Hahella sp. HNIBRBA332: one gene and its partner. Each later gene encodes a partner of the first gene's protein in a complex. Links are inferred from orthologs where the notes say so. Each region holds a gene or a part of one and is shown in the gene's direction. Other genes may lie near its edges.

Region 1 (11,834 bases):
TCCTCGGGGGTTATTTACAGTTTAGACCGTCTTCGGCGGTGCGGCTTCCAGGGCAGATGAATGATGAGACAACCAGGGCGGGTGGTGCTATTGTTCTAGTTCGGAAATTTTAGATATTTCACTGAGTTATAGTTAAGAAAAGGCGATTGCAACAAAACGTCAACGAAGAAAAGACTTTTGAAAAAAGCGGCGGAGTAAAAGAAATGATGAAGGAATTGCATCCAGAGCTGAGAGAAAACGTACGCCTTCTGGGAGAGTTGTTGGGACAGAGCATCCGCTACCACCTTGGCGATGAAATATTCAATAAAATCGAGAAAATCCGTATCGCCGCAAAAGCTGACCGCAACGCGGAAATCAGTCAGAGAAAGCAGCTGAAAGAGGTGCTTTCGGGCTTGAATGATGAGGAGCTGGCGCCGGTTGCAAGAGCGTTCAACCAGTTTTTAAACCTTACCAATATTGCTGAGCAATACCATATTGTAAGGCGTCGGGCTCCCGCCAGCGAGCTGGTGGATAATCGCCTGGATACTATTGAAGTCGTGTTTGATCGTCTGATTGGCCAAGGCGTCAGTAAAGATAAATTCTTCGCGCAACTGGCGGACTTGAATCTGGAGTTCGTGCTGACGGCGCACCCCACTGAAATTACCCGTCGCACTTTGATTCAGAAGTATGACCAGATTTCCGAGTGCCTCGAATCCCTGGACCGTAGTGACTTGCTGGATGAAGAATACGCCAAAATCGTTGAGCGTTTACGCCGCCTTATCACCGAAGCCTGGCACACGGATGAGATCCGTTATGAGCGTCCCACAGCCGTCGATGAGGCAAAATGGGGCTTCGCCGTTATTGAAAACTCCCTATGGCAAGCGGTGCCGGACTTCATGCGTCAAATGGACGCCGCGCTGCTTGAGCGTTTTGGCGAAGGACTGCCGATCAATGTGAATCCCGTGCGGTTTGCATCCTGGATGGGAGGGGACAGAGACGGCAATCCTAACGTCACCTCAGAGGTCACTCGCGAAGTTTTTTTACTGAGTCGTTGGATGGCGGCGGATCTCTATTTGCGTGATATCGAAGCGTTACGCTCGGAATTATCTATGACCGCTTGTAATGGCGAGCTGGCGCGGGCTTCGGGGCAGAGCCGGGAGCCTTATCGGAAGATTCTCGCCAAGTTGCGCAGTCGACTGGAGGCGACAAGGGCCTGGGCCGCTGAGGCACTGGATTCTACGAAAAAACCTTCCGCTGATGTATTGCTCAATAATGCTGAGCTGATTGAACCGCTTATGGTGTGCTATCGCTCGTTATGCGACTGCGGTATGAAAGTCATCGCCAATGGGCCGCTGCTGGATGTCATTCGTCGGGCGCAATGTTTCGGTTTGCAATTGGTAAGACTGGATATCCGGCAGGACTCCGAGCGTCACAGCGATGTTATGAAGGAAATATGCGCTTACCTCGGTATTGGCGATTACTCACAATGGACGGAAGAAGAGAAGCAGGCGTTTTTGGTTCGAGAGCTGGAAGGCAGGCGTCCGCTGCTTCCCAAAGAATGGCCGGCGTCCGCGGAAGCCAGGGAGGTTTTGGATACATGCCGCGTGGTGGCGATGCAGCCTCCAGAAGGGTTGGCCTCCTATGTTATCTCTATGGCGAGTGACCCATCTGATGTGCTGGCGGTGATTCTATTGCTGCGAGAGAGCGGCATGCGCCACCGCATTCCCATCGCGCCGCTGTTCGAAACTCTCGACGATCTGCAGGGGGCGGCGGACAGCATTGGACGCTTGTTGGATCTGCCCTGGTATCGCGAATACATCGGCGGCAAGCAGGAAGTTATGATCGGGTATTCGGATTCAGCCAAGGATGCAGGCCAGATGGCGGCGGCCTGGGCTCAGTATCAGGCGCAAGAGGCGTTGGTCAAGGTGGCCGCGAAGCATGATGTGAAACTAACGCTCTTCCACGGTCGTGGTGGAACGGTAGGCCGTGGGGGCGGCCCTGCTAACCGCGCAATTTTGTCGCAGCCCCCAGGATCTGTCGCAGGTAACTTCAGGATCACCGAGCAAGGCGAAATGATCCGCTTTAAGTTCGGGCAGCCCAAGGTCGCCAAGCAGAGTTTTAATCTCTACCTTGGCGCAGTACTGGAGGCTTCCTTGGTGCCGCCGCCTGAGCCGGAGCCGGCTTGGCGGGAGATGATGGATAAACTGTCCGGTCTGGCGGTGAACTCCTACCGTGAAGTGGTTCGTGAACGCTCAGGTTTCGTAGAGTATTTCCGTTCCGCGACGCCGGAACAGGAGCTGGGCAAACTGGCGTTAGGCAGTCGTCCTGCGCGTCGCAAGGCGTCTGGTGGCGTTGAAAGCCTGCGTGCGATTCCGTGGATTTTCGCCTGGACGCAAATGCGATTGATGCTGCCCGCCTGGCTGGGTAGCGACACAGCGCTGCAAACCGCAGTAGATGATGGCGGCGCTGATACGTTGAAAGCAATGCTGACCGGGTGGCCATTCTTCGAAACTCACGTGGACATGCTGGAAATGGTGTTGTCCAAAGTCGACCCGGAGATTGCGCGCTTTTATGAAGAGCGTTTGGTTAAGCCCGAGCTGCATCCTTTGGGTGATGAGCTGCGTCGCCGGGCGGGGTGCGCTGTGCGCTTGATTAATGAGCTGAAAGGGCAGGACGAGCTTTTGCTGGATAACCCGGTCTTCATGCACTCCCTGCAGGTTCGCAACCCATATACGGATCCTTTGCATTTCTTGCAGGTGGAGCTTTTGGTGCGTGACCGGGCTGAAGGCGAAACCAACAAGGAGACGGTTGAGAAAGCGCTGAAAGTTACGATGGCGGGCGTCGCCGCGGGTATGCGTAATACCGGTTAATCCCGCCGCCGGCCCGGCGTCGCCGGGTCGGTTACCAAACTCCAACATTGCGCAACGCAAGCTTACCTTTGCATGTGATTCATATCACGCACGTCCCCTCAACCACATATAAACTAAACTATTATTTGTACTGATTTAGTAGAACGGGGGAAGTGTGCCGCTTGCATCCAGAGTTATGCAGTATCTGAACCGGCAGGGAGTGCCGTATCAACAGATACACCATGATCGCGCAGGCAATATTGACGCTGCTTTGAAGGCGGCTGAGGTATTGCCTGATTGTGTGGCGGTTGCGGAAATCCTGGTGGACGCCAAAGGCGTCGTGATGGCGATCACCGAGTTCGGGACGCAAATGAATCTGGACGCCCTCAATAGCGCGATTCGGCGCAACCTTCAGCGCCTCACCGGCCGGCAGGCGGATCGCCTGTTCCGGGACTGCGAACCCGGCTCACATCCTCCCATCGCCAGCGCCTATGGCGTTCATGCCGTATGCGATGAGCGTCTGTTCGCGAAGGAACAGATATATATCCAGTCAGGGTGTCATAACACTTTGCTGCGCTTGGACCGCGAAAGCTTTCAGAGAGTGATGAGTAGTGCTATAAAACTTAAGCAAGGCTGTTGCGAGGCGCAGGCAATGAATCCTTTATCATCCGATACTCCAGAAAGTCCCAATGTAGGCGAAGCCAACGCTGAGCGCGTGGCGGAGCGACTGAAGCGTCTTTACAAGTTGCCGCCGATGCCGACGGTTGCGACGCGGATTCTGCAGGCCACTTCCGATCCGGACGCGACGGCAGGCGAACTGGCGGCGATTATTGAGCAGGATCCCAGTCTTGCTGCGCAGATTATGCGACAGGCCCGCTCGGCGCTGTATGGATACAGAGGTAAGCTGGAAAGCGTCAAGGATGCGGTGATGCGCGTACTCGGCTTCGAGCGCGTCAGTCAGTTGGCGCTGTCTATTTCCGCCAGTAAGGCATTTGATTTACCCAATGAAGGTCCTCTCGGCATCGTTTGTTTCTGGCGACATGCCCTGCATGTCTCACTGTTGGCCCAGCGCCTGGCTTTCCATGTGCCGGATGAGCGTATCAATCCATCCTTGGCGTATCTGACCGGGCTGCTGCACAACTTTGGTATTTTGCTCTTAGGACATTTGTTCCGTCCTGAATACACCATGCTCAATAAACTTGCGGAAGCGGATCCGATGACCGAACTGTCGGTGTTGGAAAAGCAAGTACTTGGCATGGGCGGCGCCAAGGAGTTGGTCGGATTGGGGCATGGGATGCTCGGTTCCATTCTGTTGGAGCATTGGCGGTTGCCGAAGGAAGTCTCCATGACTGCCGCAGGGCACCAGATAAAAGATTATCATGGCCCTTATGAGGATTATGTCCTGCTGATTCAGTTGTCCAACTGCTTACTCAAAGAGCTTGAGCTAGGAGACGACCAGGTTCCAGACGACCCGGTGTACTACGCTAAGCGTCTGGATATACAGCCTGAGATCGTGTTTGAAGTGTTTGAACAACTGAAACAATCCAGCGATTCACTGAATCAATTAGCCTCTCAAATGGGGTAGATCCGCCAAGCCGCCGCCGCCCTGGCGGCTTTATCGAGATTGGCGCTTCAGGTTACCTGCCTATATCCGTATAATTCAGCTCTTTGCTAATCTTCCCTACAATGTGCAGCGTCTCTAATCGGATGTAAATTGTCGCCGGAATCGCGGGGAAATGCGATTAGAATCAATGTGTTGAGGGTGGTCTCACAGAAGGCCATTATGGAACTCGACAATAATAACTCGTCGACAGACTGCTGCGTCGGCCTGTAGCCGGCGCAAGCGCACAGGAATTTGTTGCTTGGATCAGGAGTGTAATTGGTATGAGAATTATTTTGTTGGGCGCACCCGGCGCCGGAAAGGGCACGCAAGCGCAGAATATTATGAAGAAATTCGGGATACCCCAGATTTCCACCGGCGACATGTTGCGCGCTGCGGTAAAGGCAGGCTCTCCTCTAGGCCTGAAAGTGAAAGAGGTTATGGCGACGGGCGGGTTGGTGTCCGATGAAACTATCATCGCGCTGGTCAAAGACCGAATTAAAGAAGACGATTGCGCCAACGGTTTCCTGTTTGACGGCTTTCCTCGCACGATCCCACAAGCGGAAGCGCTGCGTGAAGCGGGTGTCAAAATTGATCATGTCGTAGAAATCGCCGTAGATGATCAAGAAATCATTAAGCGTTTGAGCGGACGCCGTGTGCATGAAGCTAGCGGTCGCGTTTACCATGTCGACTACAATCCACCCAAGGTGGAAGGTAAAGACGACGTTACTGGCGAACCTTTGGTTCAACGTGAAGACGATAAAGAAGAAACTGTACGTAAGCGTTTGGAGGTCTATCATTCGCAAACAGCGCCTCTCGTCGATTACTACCGTAATTGGGCCGAGAAGGACGCAGACGCTGCGCCTGAATATTTGCGCGTTGAAGGCGTTGGCTCGGTAGATGAAATCCGTGATCGTGTCTTTGCTGGTCTGCAGAAGTAATACTTATATCTTCATTCTCGGGCGGCGCTGTTCTGCGCCGCTTGCTCTTCAGAATTAATTGAACAATCCTCATGGCAAAAATACTCGCGCTGGATACATCAAGTGACGCCTGTTCCGTAGCCTTATGGAACGACGGCGAGTTGACCGAAATGCTGGAAACGACGCCTAGAGCTCACGCCAAACGCTGCCTGCCCATGATTGATCGTTTGCTTGGCGATAGCAGCTTGCGCGTGGGGCAATTGGATGCGCTGGCGTTTGGAAGAGGGCCGGGCTCATTTACCGGGCTCCGCATCGCAGCGGGAATTGTTCAGGGGTTGGCTTTTGGGGCGGATTTGCCGGTTGTACCTGTTTCTACGTTGGAAGCGATGGCGTTCGCTTGGTTCAAACGCCAGGAAGGTCCCGTCGGCCAGGTTGTTTGTCTGCTCGATGCGCGCATGAACGAAGTCTATTGGGCGGGCTATGAGCATTCCACTGATGGCGTTAAAGAAATCTATGCGGAGCAAGTGGGCCCTCCCGAAATGGTCGATGCGATAGATTCGGAACAGGAACTGGCGATATTGGGGAGCGGCTTGATTTATCTTGAGCGTCTGCCGGCAGTGTTGGTCGAAAGTTCACAAATACAGGCGCCTGAGTGGGGTCCGCGCGCCGCTGCAATGGCGGAAATGGCGGCCCCGATGTTTGCAATGGGGCGTATTGTGTCCGCCATTGAAGCTCAGCCTATATATTTACGTGATGAAGTGGCCTGGAAAAAACTTCCCGGTCGTTAAAAGCCGTTAGTGTTTCTTTTCTGTTTACCTCTCCAAACTTTCACGAATGTCGCGCTTGACGTCGTCCTCGACAAGTGGAACTTTAAGGGGCTTTTTTGTGCTTAATATTTTATGGGAACATGTTAGATGACTTGGCTTGAAATCGTTGTTTTAGCGCTAATTCAGGGGCTGACGGAGTTTCTTCCTATTTCCAGTTCCGCGCATTTGATTCTTCCCTCTGAGGTCTGGGGGTGGCAGGATCAGGGGTTGGCGTTTGACGTAGCCGTTCATGTCGGCACCTTGCTGGCGGTTATGGTTTATTTCCGCGCCGATATTTTTAATTTGCTCAATGGATGGATGAAGCAGATTACTGGCGGCGGCGCATCGCAGGAATCGCGTCTTGCCTGGGCGGTTATTCTTGGCACTATTCCTGCTGGTTTGGCGGGGGTGTTGCTGGATAGTTGGATTGAAGAAAACCTGCGCTCCGCTTTGGTTATCGCACTGGCGACAATAGGTTTTGGTGTGTTGTTGGGGCTGGCTGACCGCAAAGTAGGCACTCGCGATATTGATCAGTTTACTCTGAAAGACGCATTGATTATTGGCGTTTCACAAGCATTGGCGCTAATTCCAGGCACATCGCGCTCCGGCATCACTATGACGTCAGCCTTGTTTCTTGGATTGAACAGGGATACCGCGGCCCGTTTCTCTTTCTTGCTATCCATCCCTTTGATCGCCGCTGCCGGGCTGTTCAAAGGACTTGAGTTGGTCGACGCCGGGACCAGTTCGCAATGGTCTGAGATTGCAGGAGCGACACTTGTTTCCGCCGTCAGCGCCTACGCCTGTATTCACTTATTTTTAAAATTTTTACAGAAGATAGGTTTCATGCCGTTCGTAATCTATCGCATGCTATTAGGCGCGGGTCTGTTGATCTGGTTGTATGCAGCCTAGGGGGGATGCCCACATTTGTGCGGGCCGGCAATAGCGGCTGTAGCGGGGCGGTCTATACTTTGATAGTCGCTCCGACAACTTGCTCGGAGCCCTGCAAATTGAAAGCCTCAATAATTGACATGGACCGGGCGTTAGGCGCCGGAAGGATGGCTGCATGATTGGCGGAGTCGGCTCTTCACTGCCGTTACAGCCTACTATTAAGCGCAATGATGGTTCAGCAATCAGTGACGCGGATACGTCGCGTCGAGATGAGCCTCAGCGTCGCAGTGTGGAACAGGCGCCTCCTGCAGAAGAAGCGTTGCAGACCAGAACGCAGGAAAGCATTCCGTTTCGTCGTGTTAACGCCAGCAACTCGCCAGAACAAACACAGCTGCAACGGAAGCCTGAGCCTGACGATGTATCTCTTGCTGCGCAACAGGCTATAGAAACTTATCAGTCTACCGCCAATAATGCGCCGCGTGATGGCGTTGACAGCTTGGTTAGCATAGACCTGTTTGTTTAACTTCCTGCTTTAATACCCTTCTTTTCTTCTATGGATATTTCGCCATGATTTCTTATGACGATCAGGTGTTGGTGAGCTATAGCGAACAACGCCGGGACGAGGCTGAAGCGTTTTCTTCTCAGTTCGGGCTGCGCCTTGTCGCCTTGGAGGCATTGCCGATCAAGAGCGATAAATCTGTGTACTTGCTGAACTTCTCTGACGCGAGGGTGGAGCTGGTCAATTGGCGTGTACAGGCGCCGGGGCCGGTGTTTGTGGATTTTGTCGAAGGCGCGCTGGCCTACCGACGCGAACATGGCGGCGGTCGTGGTGAAATGGTGGCCAAGGCGGTAGGACTGAAAGGCGAAGTAAAATACTTGAATGTGCTGGACGCTACAGCGGGCTTAGGACGGGATGCTTACGTTCTGGCGGCGTTGGGATGTCATGTGGTGATGTACGAGCGCAACCCACTGGTGCACTGTTTGCTGGCGGATGGCTTGCGTCGTGCGCAAGACTGCTCTGATGCTGCGTCAGTGGCTATGCGTATGACATTACATCTGGGGGAGGCCTTTCATGCATTTCCGAATGGGATAGACGTAGTTTATCTAGACCCCATGTTTCCTGAACGTCGCAAGAGCAGTGCTGTAAAGAAAGAAATGCAGGCGTTCAAAGATATTGTCGGCGCTGACCCCGATGCGGACGAATTGTTGGCGGCGGCCTTGCAGCAGGAAGTTAAGCGAATAGTGGTTAAGCGACCGAAAGGCGCGCCATGCTTACTGGGGCGTGAACCGAACTTTGCTGTGGCAGGAAAAAGCAGTCGGTTTGATGTTTACGCGCTACGCAAGCTGACTGGTGGCTAGCATCAACCGGCTGTAGCCGCGCAACGGCGCACTGCGTCTGGATAAAATAACTGATCCGAATTCTATTTGGCGCCTTTTTGAGGCGCGGTTCCGCCGTTGCGTCAGCGGATTTTTACGATAGCCTGTTCGATAAACCGGCTTCGTGTTACTTCAACTACTTTTTAGTTGTTGCTTGGGATAATTACGTCTTCGTCAAATTGATTTTCCATGATTCCCCTCCTTTTAAGGACTGGTTAAATATAGTCCAATTATCCACAAAACAAGTTAGGTAGAGTTACCTATCTATACTAATGTACTAATTATCATCCCCTGTTTACCCCTACTGATTACAGCATGTTAACGATCCATTCCAAGTTATTTTGTATATGCTTTTTGCGCTGTCATTTGCATCAAACTGTCGCCGCAGGCGAAGAATATTTATGAGCCTATTGGACTTGTTGTTGGGCCTGCTGGCGAATCTCGCATGGGGATTTAATTTTATTGCAGGCAAGGAGGGCGCTCAGCACTTTCAACCTCTTTTATTTACTGCATTGCGTTTCGCCATTTTGCTGGCGTTGACGGCGCCTTGGTTGAAACCGGCGAAGGGATATATGAAGCCATTGCTGTCGGTTGCATTTGTATTGGGTGTATTACATTTCAGTATGATGTTTCTGGGGCTTAATGCTGGAGGAAATATAGCCTCGGTCGCTATTGCGACGCAGCTATATGTTCCCTTTTCAGCCATCCTGGCGGCGGCGATATTAAAAGAGAGTATTGGGTGGGTTAAGGGTGGTGCAATCCTTCTTGCTTTGTCAGGAGTATTTATTATCGGTTTTGATCCAGTTGTATTTAATCATCTGGATGCGCTTGCTTGGGTGGTGGGCGCGGCTGCAAGTATGGCTGTCGCCACGATTTTAATGAAGCAGTGCCCCACTTTGGGCGTCATGCGATTACAGGCGTGGATTGCGCTTGTGGCGACGCCATCATTGTTACTGTTGTCATATATTTTTGAAGAAGGTCAGTGGTTACGGCTGACTCAAAGCGAGTGGTCGGACTACTGGGCGCCGCTTTATTCCGCAGTGGCGGCGTCTATTATAGGTCATGGCATCGTGTATCGTTTACTTGGGCGTTATAGCGTTTCTTTGGTCACGCCGATGATGTTGCTGGCCCCGATATTCGCGATGGTGTTTGGAATATTCTGGTTTGGAGATGTGCTGACCTGGAAGTTGTCTCTTGGGGGCGCTTTGACCTTACTGGGAGTGGTGATCATTAATATACCCAGGGAGCAGTTCCGGCGGGTGATGTATTTGCTTGCTGGTAAAAGGGGAGCTTCGATCTAAGCTTTCTAAAAAATAGAATTCACTATCTCAAATTTATCGATATTTATACGAAATAGTTGAGGTTAGACTACGGCAATTGATGATGGGAGCAGCTTAGTATGTGGAAAAATACACAACAAAATTACGGACTTATAGCGATTTCGCTACATTGGCTGGTCGCGCTTGTTGTTTTCGGTTTATTCGGATTGGGGTTGTATATGACAGACCTGTCCTATTACGACGCCTGGTATCAAAAAGCTCCGTTTATTCATAAAAGCATCGGTATGTTGCTGCTGTTTGTCATTGTATTCAGGTTGGTTTGGCGGTTTATTAATGTGCGCCCTGAACCAGAGCCTTCCTTGAGCCGTATCGAGAAAGTCGTAAGTGAATGGGCGCATCGCCTGCTGTACTTATTGTTGATAGCCACCATGATTGCAGGGTATTTGATTTCTACTGCCGATGGGCGTGGCATCGATGTGTTCGGTTGGTTTGAAGTTCCCGCATTATTGCCTCCTGTTAAAGGGATGGAGGATATCGCAGGGGATATTCATGAGTGGCTGGCGTGGACATTGGTGGGGCTGGCCGTGCTGCATGCATTGGCGGCTATAAAGCACCATATTATAGATAAAGACAAAACTCTGATGAGAATGTTTTCCCCCAAATAACCACTGTGCTGTTCAGTGGCCATTTGTAAGGGTGTTTTTTTAACTGAAATCCAAGGAGATGAATAGCAATGAAGAAGAGCATCGTTGGCGCCGTATTGGGCGTTATGTTGACTGGAGCCGCATCAGTTCACGCGGCGGACTTCGTCATGGACACCAAGAATGCGCACTCTTTTATTCAATTCAAAATGTCCCACCTCGGCTACAGCTGGGTGTTGGGACGCTTCAACAAGTTTGACGGCGAGTTTTCCTACGATGAGGCCAATCCCGCCGCAGCGAAAGTAGAAGTGAACATTGACCCATCCAGCGTAGACACCAACCACGCTGAGCGCGACAAACACATTCGCAGCGAAGATTTCCTGTATGTGGATGAGTTTCCGAGCGCCAAGTTTGTTAGCAAGAAAGTAGTTCCTGAAGGCGATGGAAAAGCGAAAATCATTGGCGATCTGACTCTGCGCGGCGTAACTAAAGAAGTGGTGCTGGACGCCAAGCATATTGCGGGTGGCAACGACCCCTGGGGGGGATATCGCGAAGGCTTCGAAGGTACGACTACTTTTAAGTTGAAGGACTTCGGCATTCCCAAGAGCCTGGGGCCGACTGCAGAAGAAATTCAGCTGTATATGACTGTAGAAGGTATTCGCAAGTAATAACTTGCGTTACTATTCCCTGCGATGGCTCCAAACGCGGAGTTATCGCAGGGCGGTTGGTTACTCACACTCGGTCTGGCATTTCATGTCGGAACTTTCTCTTCCTTCACTCCATTTCACCAATTGTTGCAGGATTTTTTCTCCTACCCGAATTTGTGGCTCCGATGGCGTGAATCCATCTCTTTTTTCCCAACGGCTCACCAAGTCTTTTGCCTGATTAAACGCCGCCACGAAAGATGCGTTTTGCGTCAACGACTCTACCAAGAAGGCGCGCCCGAAATAAGTGAACTCTGCGTCATCGCTGCATCCGAAAGAGGTCCGGTCTGGCTTGGCGGCGGTAATGACCAATGTATTTTCGTTTTCCAGATATGGGATGACGCCCCCGGAATAACAGGCGGAAACCACTACAACCTTCCACTTGAATGGGCTGGCGTCGAGAATTCTGCCCAGTTTTTCTGCAGGAATGTCATTAAGCGGCAGGTTGCTGAGTCGTGTAGCGATACTGTGGTCGCTGCCGCCGTGACTGGTCATAAAGAGAAATAAAATATCTTCTTCTGGTTGAATCAACGTCTCCATTTGATTTAACGCTGTTTCCAGATTGGTGGCGGTCGCGAGGGGCGATCCCTCTGGGTTGTTAGCGTCATTCACCAATATCAATTCTTGATGAGACTGCGTGTATTGCTGGTTGAAGAGGCGTTTGGCGAATGCGACTTCATTGGCGAACACCTGCTGATCGCCCCATCCTGCATAGCCGATAAAAAACATATCTTGGTCACCGGGTTTGGATGCTTGCATCTGATCCAGCTGCTTCTGCAGCAAGGGGCCT
Region 2 (11,837 bases), 2.6 Mb from region 1 along the record:
CGCAGTGTGCTGAGCGCCTTGATTAGATTGCGGTCGCTAGAGCCGCTAAGAAATTGACGCTGCGCTGGCGCGAAGCCTATGCCATATAAATCCGCCATTTCGGGAGAGATACCCCGGCGCTTCAGGTACTCCTGAGCGATTCCGCGTAGCGGATGGTTTCCCAGCGCCTGACGAAATGCCGCATCCGCATGTGAGGAGGCGTCATACAAGGATTTGTTTTGGCTGACCTTTTGCTCGGCTGCTCTATCGCGAGGCACTTCCACGCCACAACGTTTCGCCAACTGCTCAACCGCTTCATTAAAGGAAAGGTGTTCTGTTTCCTTGATGAAGTTGATAGCGTCGCCGTGAGCGCCACAGCCATAGCAGTGGTAATGCGCAGGATGATTTTCGTTGTATACGTGAAAGGAGGGAGACTTTTCGTCATGAAAAGGGCAGCGACCTTGGTAGGTTGCGCCAGATTTCTTGAGATTTACCCGTTCCGCAATGAGGCTTGCGAGGTCAACCCGAGAGAGTAAGTCGTCGACAAATGCTTGAGGGATCAGACCGGCCATGACTTTAACCTATTGAATAAGAAAGTCTAGTTGCAGGGAGGCGCCTGCAACCACTCTGACCTGGCGAACTCCTGAAACAGGTCGCCGTAATATTGAGAAACTTCTGGGTGATTAAAATGGTCGCAGAAGAGATCAGGACAAAGCTTTTTTAACTTTCTGCCCGATGACCGCCATATCCGCACGTCCCTGAACCTGTGGTTTCAGGATCGCCATTACCTTCCCCATATCGCGTATCGACTCCGCGCCTGATTCATTTACCGCAGTTTGGATAAATTGATCAAGTTCTTCTTCGCTGAGCGCCTCAGGCAGAAACTCCTGAATTACGTCCAGCTCAAGCTGTTCTTTGGCGGCCAAGTCATCCCGGCCCGCGGCGGAAAATTGAGTGATGGAGTCTTTGCGTTGTTTCGTCATTTTATCCAGAACTTCGAGGACGCGAGCATCATCAACTTCAATGCGTTCGTCCACTTCGATCCGCTTAATGTCGGCCAGAATCAAACGAATAGCGCCAAGGCGATCTTTCTCCTTGCTGCGCATAGCCGATTTCATAGCGTCCGTTAAACTGTCTTTCAATGACATGGCCGAATAGTCTCTGTCCGTATTGGATATTATGAGCGAAGTAGAACTGGAAAATACAAGGCTTGTAAAAACCATAATAACGCCAACAACCCGGCCTCAATAGTATTAAGACCAGGTCAATGCGGGCGTAATTCGATTAATACAGGCGCTCGAAACGTCTTTGTTCGCGTTGAACTTTCTTCGCGTGACGTTTTACAGCTGCAGCCAACTTGCGCTTTCTTTCTGAAGTCGGCTTTTCGTAGAACTCGCGACGACGTACTTCTGAAAGAATTCCTGCCTTTTCGCATGAACGCTTAAAGCGGCGAAGGGCAACGTCAAATGGCTCGTTCTCTTTAATTTTTACGGAAGGCATATCCCCTCTCTATGATCTGCAAAAACCGAATTGGTTAAATTGTGTCAACCTAAATAGGGCGCGCATTGTAATCCTGATAGGCTGTCCTTGTAAAGGTATTGGCCTGTATAAATTCTAACAAATCTGTGCGAGCGGCGCCCAATTTAAAGGTGATTGGGATTGGAATAGTTGCCACGATGGCTATAAGATGCCCGGCTTGGGCGAGCGGCCCAGCTGGTTGCTGCTGCCAGACGTTTGGGCGTTTAGCTGGTTTTTATTGTATTGTCCTGACGTAGACGACAATCAAGAGCGTCCCGATAAGTATGGTGGCCGACCTGTACGGCGATTTGATGATGGCGGAACGGAACATGTTAGTACTGGGCATAGAAACATCCTGCGACGAAACCGGAATTGCGTTGTATGACGGAGAGCGTGGACTGTTGGCTCACACGTTGTACAGTCAGATCAAATTACATGCGGATTATGGTGGCGTAGTGCCTGAGCTGGCCTCTCGTGATCACGTGCGGAAAGTTATTCCTTTGATCGAAGAGGTGCTAAGTCAGGGGGGCGTCACCAAAGGTGATGTCGATGCTATCGCGTATACGGCGGGCCCAGGCTTGGTTGGCGCATTAATGGTGGGGGGCGCAATCGCCTCGGCGCTGGCCTACGCTTTGGATATCCCCACGATTGGCGTTCATCATATGGAAGGGCACTTGCTGGCGCCCATGTTGGAAGAAAATCCACCGGAATTTCCTTTTGTCGCTCTTTTGGTTTCTGGCGGCCATACACAGTTGGTGCGTGTTGATGGCGTCGGCGAATATGAGCTGCTAGGGGAGTCTGTTGACGACGCCGCTGGGGAAGCTTTCGATAAAGTGGCCAAAATGCTTGGCCTGGATTACCCCGGCGGCCCTCAAGTCGCCAAGTTGGCGGAGCAGGGGAATCTGCAGCGCTTTAGATTTCCTCGTCCGATGACGGATCGCCCTGGGTTGGACTTCAGTTTCAGCGGGCTTAAGACGTTTACGTTGAATACGCTTCAGGAGGCGGAAGCCAGTGGTGGCGTTGACGACAATTTGCGCGCAGATGTCGCCGCCTGCTTTCAGGAAGCTGTGGTGGAGACTATGGTGATCAAGTGCCGTCGGGCGCTCAAGCAGACTGGATTGAAACGATTGATCATGGCCGGCGGCGTCAGCGCGAATCGTCGCCTGCGGGAAAAGCTTCAACAAATGGTCAAGGGCGAGAAAGCGCAGGTGTATTATGCCCGGCCGGAATTTTGTACGGATAACGGCGCGATGATCGCTTACGCTGGCTATCAGCGTCTGGCTGCCGGACAAAGAGGAGATCTTGGCGTTGTCGCCACGCCACGCTGGCCTTTAGTGGAATTGCCTTCAATTAAAGGCTAAAGGCGCGGGAGATCAAAGCGAACGCTCTTTGCCCTTGGCCAGATTGATGATGTTCTCTCGGTGTCGAATCAGGATGAACAGCGACAATATGAGGAATAGGGCGAGATGTTCTGGATTAAGTCGCCATGCCACCCAAGGCGCCATTACCGCAGCAGTCAGCGAGGCAAGGGACGAAATTCGCTTCCAATATACGACGGCCGCCCACACTAGCGTCAAAGCGAGAGTTGTCTGCCAGGCCAGCGCCAGTCCCGCTCCCAAAACGGTGGCGACGCCTTTACCTCCCTTGAAATGATGGAATGCCGGCAGCATATGGCCGACAATCGCCGCTACGGCGGTGACGCCTTGTTCATAGGGAGAAAGCCCCAGCATGGCTGCGATGCCGACGGCGGCAGCGCCCTTGGCGGCGTCCCAGAATAGGGTAAGCGCGGCGGGAATAGGGCCGCCGAGGCGGTAAATATTAGTCGCTCCAGGATTTCCGGAGCCCGCTTCGGTGGGATCGGGGAGCTCGAAGTAACGGCATACCCAGTAGGCGCCCATGATGGAGCCGAGCAGGTAGGCGATGGATGTCGCCATAAGAAGTTGAAAAGGATGCTCCATAGGCCCCCTGCAGCTTAAAATAGATCAGACTGCGTAGATTATGAGCCATAATAGAGGTTGCTTGTCTACACCCCTTTGGTCGCTGGGGAGCGCTGCTTCCCCTGTGTATAGATGACGGGCGTATGATTAGGTGTCATGGATACAGTACTTATTGAAGGTTTGCAGGTAGACGCCATAATCGGCGTTTACGAATTTGAGAAGGGATATCAACAACGGCTTTTTGTTGATATCGAGCTGGGATGCGATATTTCTGGCGCCGCGCGTGAGGATAACCTTGATCTCACCTTGAATTACGCAGCTGTCAGCGAGCGTTTGCGTGAGTATGCCGCAGCCAGTCGCTTTCAGCTTATTGAGACTCTGGCGGAGCGGTTTGCTGAATTGCTGCAGAAAGAGTTTGGCGCGCCCTGGTTGCGTCTGACGATCCGAAAGCCCGGCGCTGTCGCGGAAGCGCGTAGCGTGGGAGTAAGAATTGAAAGAGGAGCTCGCAAGAGTGGTTAAAGTGGTTGTTGGTATTGGCAGCAATATCGACCCGGATAAGAATATTGCTCTGGCGCTGGATGCACTGGACGCACACTTTCAGGATCTGCGTTTATCGCCTGTATATGAGTCGGAAGCGATTGGGTTCACTGGCGACGCCTTTATCAATTTGGTGGCGGCGTTTTACACCGAGGAGCCGGTTGGCGCAGTGCAGCGGACCTTGAAGCAGATTGAAGCTAGCAGCGGGCGTACTGGATTGGAATCCAAGCATTCTGGGCGCACGCTGGATATCGATATCCTTACCTATGGGGATGTTGTAGGGGTAGTGGAGGGGATTGCCCTTCCGCGAGGCGAAATAACCGAGAATGCTTATGTTTTGCTGCCACTGGCGGAACTTGAGCCCAATGAGCGCCATCCAGCCTTGAAGGTCTCCTATGCGGAGTTGTGGGAAAAGTACGATCGCGCCCAGCAACTTCACAGGGTCACGTTTAGTTGGCGCGATCAGACTTTCTAGCGGAACCGGGGAAAGTTAGCTCCCGGAACCGTTGGCTTTGCGGAATTTCTCTACCAGTGCGGCGCTGGATGGGTCAAGCGCATCTGTCGACGCGCCGGTGTCCAGCAGCATGGGCAATATACTGTCGCTGAGTTGTTTGCCCAGCTCTACGCCCCACTGATCAAAAGAATTCAAATTCCAGATAACTCCCTGCACGAAAACTTTTTGTTCATACAAAGCGATCAGTGCGCCGAGCGTATGCGGATTGATTTCTTCCATCACCAGCGTGTTGCTGGGACGGTTGCCAGGAATCACTTTATGAGGCGCCAGCTCGTCTGCACGCTCTGATGACATGCCTGCGTCAAGCAGTTCCTGACGCGCTTTCTCAAGAGACTTGCCGCACATTAATGCCTGACTTTGCGCAAAGCAATTGGAGGCCAGCATGGCGTGATGGCGTCCGGCGGGCTTGTGGGATCTCAGCGGAAGTATGAAGTCCGCTGGCGTCCAGCGTGTGCCTTGATGCAGTAACTGGTGATAGGCATGCTGGCCGTTAGTGCCAGCGCCGCCCCAGATAATCGGGCCTGTGGCGTAGTCGACGCTAACCCCTGCGCGATTGACGCCTTTGCCGTTGCTTTCCATATCAACCTGTTGCAGGTGCGCAGGAAGATTCTCAAGCGTCTGGTCATAGGGCAGGATAACGTAGCTGTCCGCGCCCAGGAAATTGTGATACCAGATGCCCAGCATGCCCATCAATACCGGCATATTTTGCTCAAGCGGCGCTGTTTTGAAATGCTGATCCATGGCTTCTGCACCGGCGAGCAAATCTCTGAAGGCTTTCATACCAACCTGCAGCGCAATGGGCAAACCAATGGCGGACCATAATGAGTAGCGTCCACCCACCCAGTCCCACATCGGGAATACATTTTCCGCGTCGATACCGAAATCACGGGCGCGCTGTACGTTGCTGGAAACTGCGACAAAATGCTTGCTCAGTCCCGCTTCAGAACCGCCTTCGCGTAAATACCATTCGCGAGCGGTCATGGAGTTCGCCAGTGTCTCCTGAGTCGTGAAAGACTTGGACTGGACGATGAACAAGGTGGTTTCTGGATTCAGGTTCTCAAGGGTGTAGGCAATATCAGAGCCGTCCACATTGGAGACGAAATGGCAGCGGATGTTTTCCTGCCAATAAGGACGCAGTGCTTCCACTGCAACGCGAGGCCCCAGGTAAGAACCACCGATGCCGATACTGACGACATCGTTGATCGGCTTGCCGCTATACCCTAACCATTCGCCGCGGTGAACCTTGCTGACGAACTGCTCCATTTGCGCCAGGGCGCTGCGGATTTCTGGTTTGATATCCTGGCCATCCACCAGCACTGGCGTATCGGAGCTGTCACGTAGTGCGGTATGGAGAACCGCGCGACCTTCCGTATGGTTGATTGGCTCGCCAGCGAACATAGCGTCGATGGACTTTCTCATCCCTGCGTCTTCAGCCAGTTTTACCAGCATTTCAAGCGTGGCGGAGTTTGCTCTATTCTTGGAGTAGTCCAGAGTGAGCCCCGCCGCACTGAGAGAGTAGCTTTGAACTCTAGCGGGATCGCGGTGAAAGTAATCCAGAATATGGTCGTTGGCGGTGTCTGCAGCATGTTGCTGCAATGCCCGCCAGCTTTCTTTAGCCTTATCGTTAAGCGTTTGAGGCGTGTCTTGCATTGTTTTGAATTTCCTTGGGATTGATGATGGATATCAACCTAGGTGTACGCTGATGTTGTCGATAAGCCTTGTCGTTCCCAGATAGGCTGCCGCAAGTATCGTAATGTCGCTGTCGCTGGCGACAGCCGGAGACAGAGTGTCGCTGTTCACGATATTGAAGTAGTCAGGAACGAAGCCGGCTTCTGTCAGTTTATTGTTGGCTTCTGCGCTGATAGCGGCAAAGTCCTTGTCGCCATTTTCGATCTGCTCCGCACTTTCTTGCAGGAGCTTGTACAGCAATGGCGCCGTTTGGCGTTGTTCGGCGGAAAGGTAGCCATTGCGGGAGCTCATCGCCAGACCGTCCGCTTCCCTCAGGGTTGGGCCGCTCTCAATGACGATGGGGAGATATAGGTCGCGGGTCATTTTGCGGATGACCGCCAATTGCTGAAAGTCTTTTTCACCAAATATGGCGACATCCGGCTGCACCATGTTGAACAGCATGGATACGACGGTCGTGACGCCAGTAAAGTGCCCGGGACGGCTGGCGCCGCAGTGAAGCTCGCTCAGCGCCGGTGTAATGACTTTGGTGTGGCGCTCCAATCCCTCGGGGTACAGCTGATTGACTTCCGGAGTGAACAAAAGATGGTTGCCGGCGGCGACCAACTTTTCTTTGTCTGCGTCCAGGGTTCTCGGATACTTATCCAGATCCTCGTTTGCCCCGAATTGCAGCGGGTTAACAAAAATGGAAGTCACCACATAGTCGCACACCTCCTTGGCTTGTTTGACAAGGCTGACGTGTCCCGCGTGCAAATTGCCCATAGTGGGCACCAGTCCGATGCGTTTCCCTTGCGTGCGCTGCTGCCGGATTGCGGCGCGCAGGTCTTTAATCCTGTGGATGGTGATCATATGTTGAAGCTGTGCTCCTCCGCCGGAAATGCGCCGCTCTTAACGGCTTCCACGTAACCCTTAAACGCTACTTGAATAGAATCGGAACCGGCAAGGAAGTTTTTGACGAACTTCGGTTTTTTGCCTGCGCCGACTCCTAAAAGATCGTGCATAACCAGTACTTGCCCGTCAGTGTATGGGCCTGCTCCAATGCCGACGACCGGCGCGCAGACTTCTTCCGTCAATTGCTTGGCGAGCTTGGTAGGTACGCATTCCAGCAATAATATGTCAGCGCCGGCTTGTTCCAAAGCCTTGGCGTCTTCCAGCATCAACTGGGCCTGGCTTGCTTCTTTGCCTTGCACTTTGTAGCCGCCGAACTTGTTGACGGATTGCGGCGTTAGCCCCAAATGAGCGCATACTGGGACGCCTTGGCGGGAAAGATGGGCAATGGCGTCACAAAGCCAGGCTCCGCCTTCCAGTTTCACCATGTGCGCGCCCGCCTGCATGAGCTGCTTGGCCCCGGCCATAGCCTGCTCTGGCGTGCCGTAACTCATAAAAGGCATGTCGGCGATGATAAACGCGTTGCGCGCGCCGCGTTTGACCGACGCCGTATGGTAAACCATGTCTTCCAGGCGAACTGGAACTGTGCTGTCGTGACCCTGTAAAACCATGCCGAGCGAATCGCCGACCAATATTACCTCAACGCCTGCCTGATCCATTTCGTAGGCGAAGGTGGCGTCGTAGGCGGTCATTACCGCGAATTTTTCGGATTTTTTCTTGAGGTCCAGGAGGGTGCTCAGAGTGATGGACATGCAATCATCCTGTACTGTTGGAGGCAATAGACTAAATGGAAACCTGACGTGAATAAAGTCCCGGATGCGTTGAGGCGTCGTTGCGCCCTACTGAATACGCTCAATGCCTTCTTGCGGTAAGGTCGCAAGCAGGGCGGATATCGATCCGATGCCCGGAATGACGCAGTTCGGCGCAATTTCAGCTAGGGGAATTATAACGAAGTTACGTTCGTGCATGGCGTAGTGAGGTATGGTCAGTACGTCGCTGTCGATGACTTGTTCGCCAAATAACAGCAAATCCAGGTCCAGGGTTCTGGGGCTCCAGCGCTCGCCTTGGCGTACGCGGCCTTGATTGTTCTCGATCGTCTGTAGCTCACGCAACAGGGCGAGAGGCTCCAGACTGGTTTCCAATTGCGCGACGGCGTTGACATACCAGGGCTGATCAGGCGCGCCGAGCGGCGCACTGCGATACAGGCTGGACGCCTGCAGTAATTGGACGCCGGATATGTCTTCTAAAGCACTTAGAGCCTGGTGCAGCTGTTGTTCAGGCAGGCTTAGGTTGCTGCCCAGGCCGACAAAGCAGATTGTCATTGCGACGGCGCACTGTTGTTGGTGCGGCGTGGTCGTCTGCGCGGACGTCTGCGCCCACCGGAGCCATCCCGTTTAGGGCCTTGCTGCTGTAATTTGCTGCGCCCCTGGTCATCGGCTTCCTGATAGCGCGTCCACCATTCGCCAAGTCCTTGCAGGTCTTCTCCGCTTTGTTCGCGTAAGACCAGGAAGTCGTAGGCGGCGCGGAAGCGGGGATGCTCTACCAGGCCCTGCAAACGCTTGCTTTGTTTACGAGGCAGACGAAGCTGTAATTCCCAGATTTCGCGCATGGGCTGGCTGAAACGTTTGGGCAACGCGGTATGTTTGACCTGCTGCGCCAGCACTTTGTCGATTGCTTTGTGCATAGCCTGCATGGGCGGTAAGCCGTCATCCAGATAGCGTTGCTGTAGCCTCTGCATTGGAGACCACAGCATAGCGGCGTACAAAAACGCGGGGGTGACCGGCTTGTCCTGAGCAATTCGCTTATCTGTGTTGCGCAGCGCCTGCAGAATCAGTTTTTCCGCATGGGGGTGCTCGCTTTCCAGCAGGCGGTCAGTTTCTGGAAACAGAAACTTGAATAAGTCGAACTGACGCAGAATTTCGAATGTGCGTACAGCTTTACCGGATAAGAAAAGCTTGAGTACTTCTTCAAACAAGCGCGCAGAGGGAATGTTGAGCAACAAGGGACCCAGCTCCAGGATAGGGCTGGCGGTACGTTCTTCTATTGAAAAATCCAGTTTTGCGGCGAATCTCGCGGCGCGCAGCATGCGCACAGGATCTTCCCGGTAACGGGTTTCAGGATCGCCGATCAGGCGCAGAACCCGGTGTTCAATGTCTTCAATGCCACCTGCGTAGTCATAAATACTGAAATCTCTGACGCAGTAATAAAGCGCGTTAATGGTGAAGTCGCGGCGTAGCGCGTCTTCTTCCTGGTTACCATAGACATTGTCGCGCAGGATCTGACCTGAGTCGCTGGTAACGGCGTCGCCAGCGTCATCGCCGGCATTTTGATGGCCGGCGCGGAATGTTGCGACTTCTATGATTTCACGGCCGAAACGCACATGGGCGAGTCGGAAGCGACGTCCGATCAGGCGGCAGTTGTTGAACTGCTCGCGCACCTGTTCCGGAGTTGCGCTTGTTGCGACGTCGAAGTCTTTAGGTTGTGCGCCCAGTAATAGGTCGCGAACGCCGCCACCGACTAAAAAAGCGTCATAGTTGGCGCTGTTCAGGCGGTAGAGAACTTTCAACGCTGCAGGGCTGATCTGCTTGCGTGAGACTATATGGCTGTCGCGGGGGATAATTCGCAGTTTCAAAGGTTTTGCGCCGGCTTCTTTGCGTCCCGGTTTTATCAGGCCCATTAACTTTTTCAGCATGACGATCTTGTGTCTATCAATACCAATGATTTCGAGGGCCGGAGTGTACTCTTTTGTAACGGATATTGCGACAGCAAAAGCCGTGCCTCATGCGCCGTGGAATGTGGCTGAAAGGTGTTCAGACCCTATATGCTTTAAGCATAGCGCTGATGGGGCATTAGTCGACAAAAGACGGAAATTTAAGAAGAAAATGAGAAGAGGGGAGAATAACTAAGGGGAAAGCAATGTTGCTTTCCCCCACTGAGAAGAAGGTTAGACTATTTTTTGTTTTTATTTTTGTCTTGGTCCCAAACGATTGGTCGCTCCACAATTAGAGCCTAGAGGAATTAGTTACAAACGGAACGCTTTGAATACTTCGAGTGATAATAGGGATTTGGATAGTGTTGTTTACGTCTAGAACGTCCACTGTTGTGGTTCTTCTTAATACTAGACACCCTACCCATACCTTGAAATACCACTAAAAAGCTCGGCATCCAAAACAATCAGTTCGCCACCCGTATTTTTATTTTTGTTCTGGGTTGTTCTTTTTGTTCACTCTGCTTTTTTATTTTTATTTGTGCAGTTCAGTGCATTTTTATTTTTATTTTGCACTGTAAGAGAGCATGGTGCGTGCCAAGAAATTAAAAAAACATTATAAAACAGCAATGTAGGTGTAAGTGTTCAAAAGTCATACGTGTTTTTGCTTACCTGAGTGTTACTAATGCCCACTGAAAGGGCATCATGGTGTTCCCCAAAGTAACGCTGGGTAACAACTCAAACTCAGTTGGTGTCACAAAGAGGGGCGCGAGGCGCATTTAGGCTGTTTTTTAATCAAAATTATGGCCCACATTAGTGAATATGCAAGTCAACTTCGCGTAACAATTTAAGATTGTGAGCAATAAATGCGCGTGATCGACTGAAAGTTGATCAGAAAGAAACGATTTGGGGCGTGAGAATAGAGTCTATGGGGAGGCTGCAGCCCGGATGAGCCGGGCTGGCTGGGAAAAGTGTTACTTTGCGCTTTTTTTTGTGCGCGGTATGCCCAAACGCTGTCGACGCTCCCACAAACTTTTTCGGCTGATGCCCAATTTGCGGGCTAACTCGGTTTCGCTCATGGTGTCCTGATTTTCCAGTACAAAGTGCTGGAAATAGTCCTCTAATGACAGGTCGGTGCCTTTATCCGCGCCTTTGGAGTTGGCCGGATTATCCATGCTCAGCATGCCCTCGGGGATATCCAGTTCGCCCTCCAGGTCAATCGCCAGTAGGTCCTTACCAATTTGGTCGCCGTCTGAGAGGATGACAGCGCGCTCCACGGCGTTCTCCATTTCTCGCACGTTACCTGGCCACTGGTAGCGGCGGATAAGAGTAAGGGCGTCCTTATCGAACTTAAGGTTGGGCTTATCCATGCGGTCGCCCATTTTGGCCAGCAGCATTTTAGCCAGACCGATGACATCGTCTTCCCGGTCGCGTAGTGGGGGAATGCGGAGCTGCATGACGTTAAGTCGGTAAAACAAGTCCTCCCGGAACTCGCCCACTTTCGTCATTGCCTTGAGGTTACGGTGCGTTGCTGCGATAAGGCGCACGTCCACCTGTTTGGACTGGGTGGAGCCGACCCGGCGAATCTCGCCCTCTTGGAGCACCCGTAATAAACGCGCCTGGGCTTCCAGTGGCAGTTCGCCGATTTCGTCGAGAAACAAGGTGCCGCCATCAGCCGCCTCTATCAGGCCGCTACGCGCACCCACAGCGCCGGTAAACGCGCCTTTCTCATGACCGAATAGCTCGGATTCGATCAAGGTCTCTGGAATTGCTGCGCAGTTGACGCAGATGAGGGCTCCTTCCCTGCGTCGGCTCAACATGTGCAGGGCGCGAGCGGCCAGCTCTTTGCCCGTACCTGACTCGCCTTGAATCAGGACGGTGGTGTCAGTCGGAGCGACTTTACCGATCAAATCGAACAGCTTCAGCATTTCCGTGCATTCGCCGAACATCAGATCATTGATGTCCGCACGCGCTGAGGCGTTTTCCGCTTCGAGTTTGGGAGGTGAGGGCTTGGCCGGTCGTCGGTCCAAGATGGATTTGATCGACGCCAGCATCTCGTCGTGATCGAAAG

Evidence for each region.
Region 2: the proteins of tsaB (region 1) and tsaD are in contact, whole or in part, in a solved structure (PDB 4WQ4), measured with the Escherichia coli proteins. The link is inferred for Hahella sp. HNIBRBA332 from one-to-one orthologs.

The regions. Positions count from the first base shown.
Region 1 is NZ_CP132203.1:3,914,696-3,926,529, reverse strand. Bases 4,380-7,288 are described here. They hold tsaB (tRNA (adenosine(37)-N6)-threonylcarbamoyltransferase complex dimerization subunit type 1 TsaB), read left to right. Parts: upstream 4,380-5,440; coding sequence 5,441-6,136; downstream 6,137-7,288. Other genes in these bases: O5O45_RS17310 (hypothetical protein), read left to right, coding at 7,218-7,288; O5O45_RS17315 (undecaprenyl-diphosphate phosphatase), read left to right, coding at 6,263-7,063; adk (adenylate kinase), read left to right, coding at 4,713-5,369; O5O45_RS17330 (HDOD domain-containing protein), read left to right, coding at 4,380-4,413. Outside these bases: ppc (phosphoenolpyruvate carboxylase), read left to right, coding at 204-2,849; more of O5O45_RS17330, read left to right, coding at 3,004-4,379; more of O5O45_RS17310, read left to right, coding at 7,289-7,565; O5O45_RS17305 (class I SAM-dependent methyltransferase), read left to right, coding at 7,610-8,401; O5O45_RS17300 (DMT family transporter), read left to right, coding at 8,821-9,720; O5O45_RS17295 (cytochrome b), read left to right, coding at 9,819-10,364; O5O45_RS17290 (YceI family protein), read left to right, coding at 10,433-11,008; O5O45_RS17285 (C13 family peptidase), read right to left, coding at 11,069-11,834. UniProt on the Escherichia coli protein: Required for the formation of a threonylcarbamoyl group on adenosine at position 37 (t(6)A37) in tRNAs that read codons beginning with adenine.
Region 2 is NZ_CP132203.1:6,494,003-6,505,839, forward strand. The notes cover bases 931-3,842. They hold tsaD (tRNA (adenosine(37)-N6)-threonylcarbamoyltransferase complex transferase subunit TsaD), read left to right. Parts: upstream 931-1,826; coding sequence 1,827-2,858; downstream 2,859-3,842. Other genes in these bases: O5O45_RS28850 (GatB/YqeY domain-containing protein), read right to left, coding at 931-1,127; rpsU (30S ribosomal protein S21), read right to left, coding at 1,264-1,479; plsY (glycerol-3-phosphate 1-O-acyltransferase PlsY), read right to left, coding at 2,871-3,455; folB (dihydroneopterin aldolase), read left to right, coding at 3,591-3,842. Also shown: dnaG (DNA primase), read right to left, coding at 1-551; more of O5O45_RS28850, read right to left, coding at 684-930; more of folB, read left to right, coding at 3,843-3,953; folK (2-amino-4-hydroxy-6-hydroxymethyldihydropteridine diphosphokinase), read left to right, coding at 3,925-4,446; pgi (glucose-6-phosphate isomerase), read right to left, coding at 4,462-6,135; panC (pantoate--beta-alanine ligase), read right to left, coding at 6,169-7,020; panB (3-methyl-2-oxobutanoate hydroxymethyltransferase), read right to left, coding at 7,017-7,811; folK (2-amino-4-hydroxy-6-hydroxymethyldihydropteridine diphosphokinase), read right to left, coding at 7,899-8,381; polynucleotide adenylyltransferase PcnB, read right to left, coding at 8,378-9,751; O5O45_RS28905 (sigma-54-dependent transcriptional regulator), read right to left, coding at 10,741-11,837.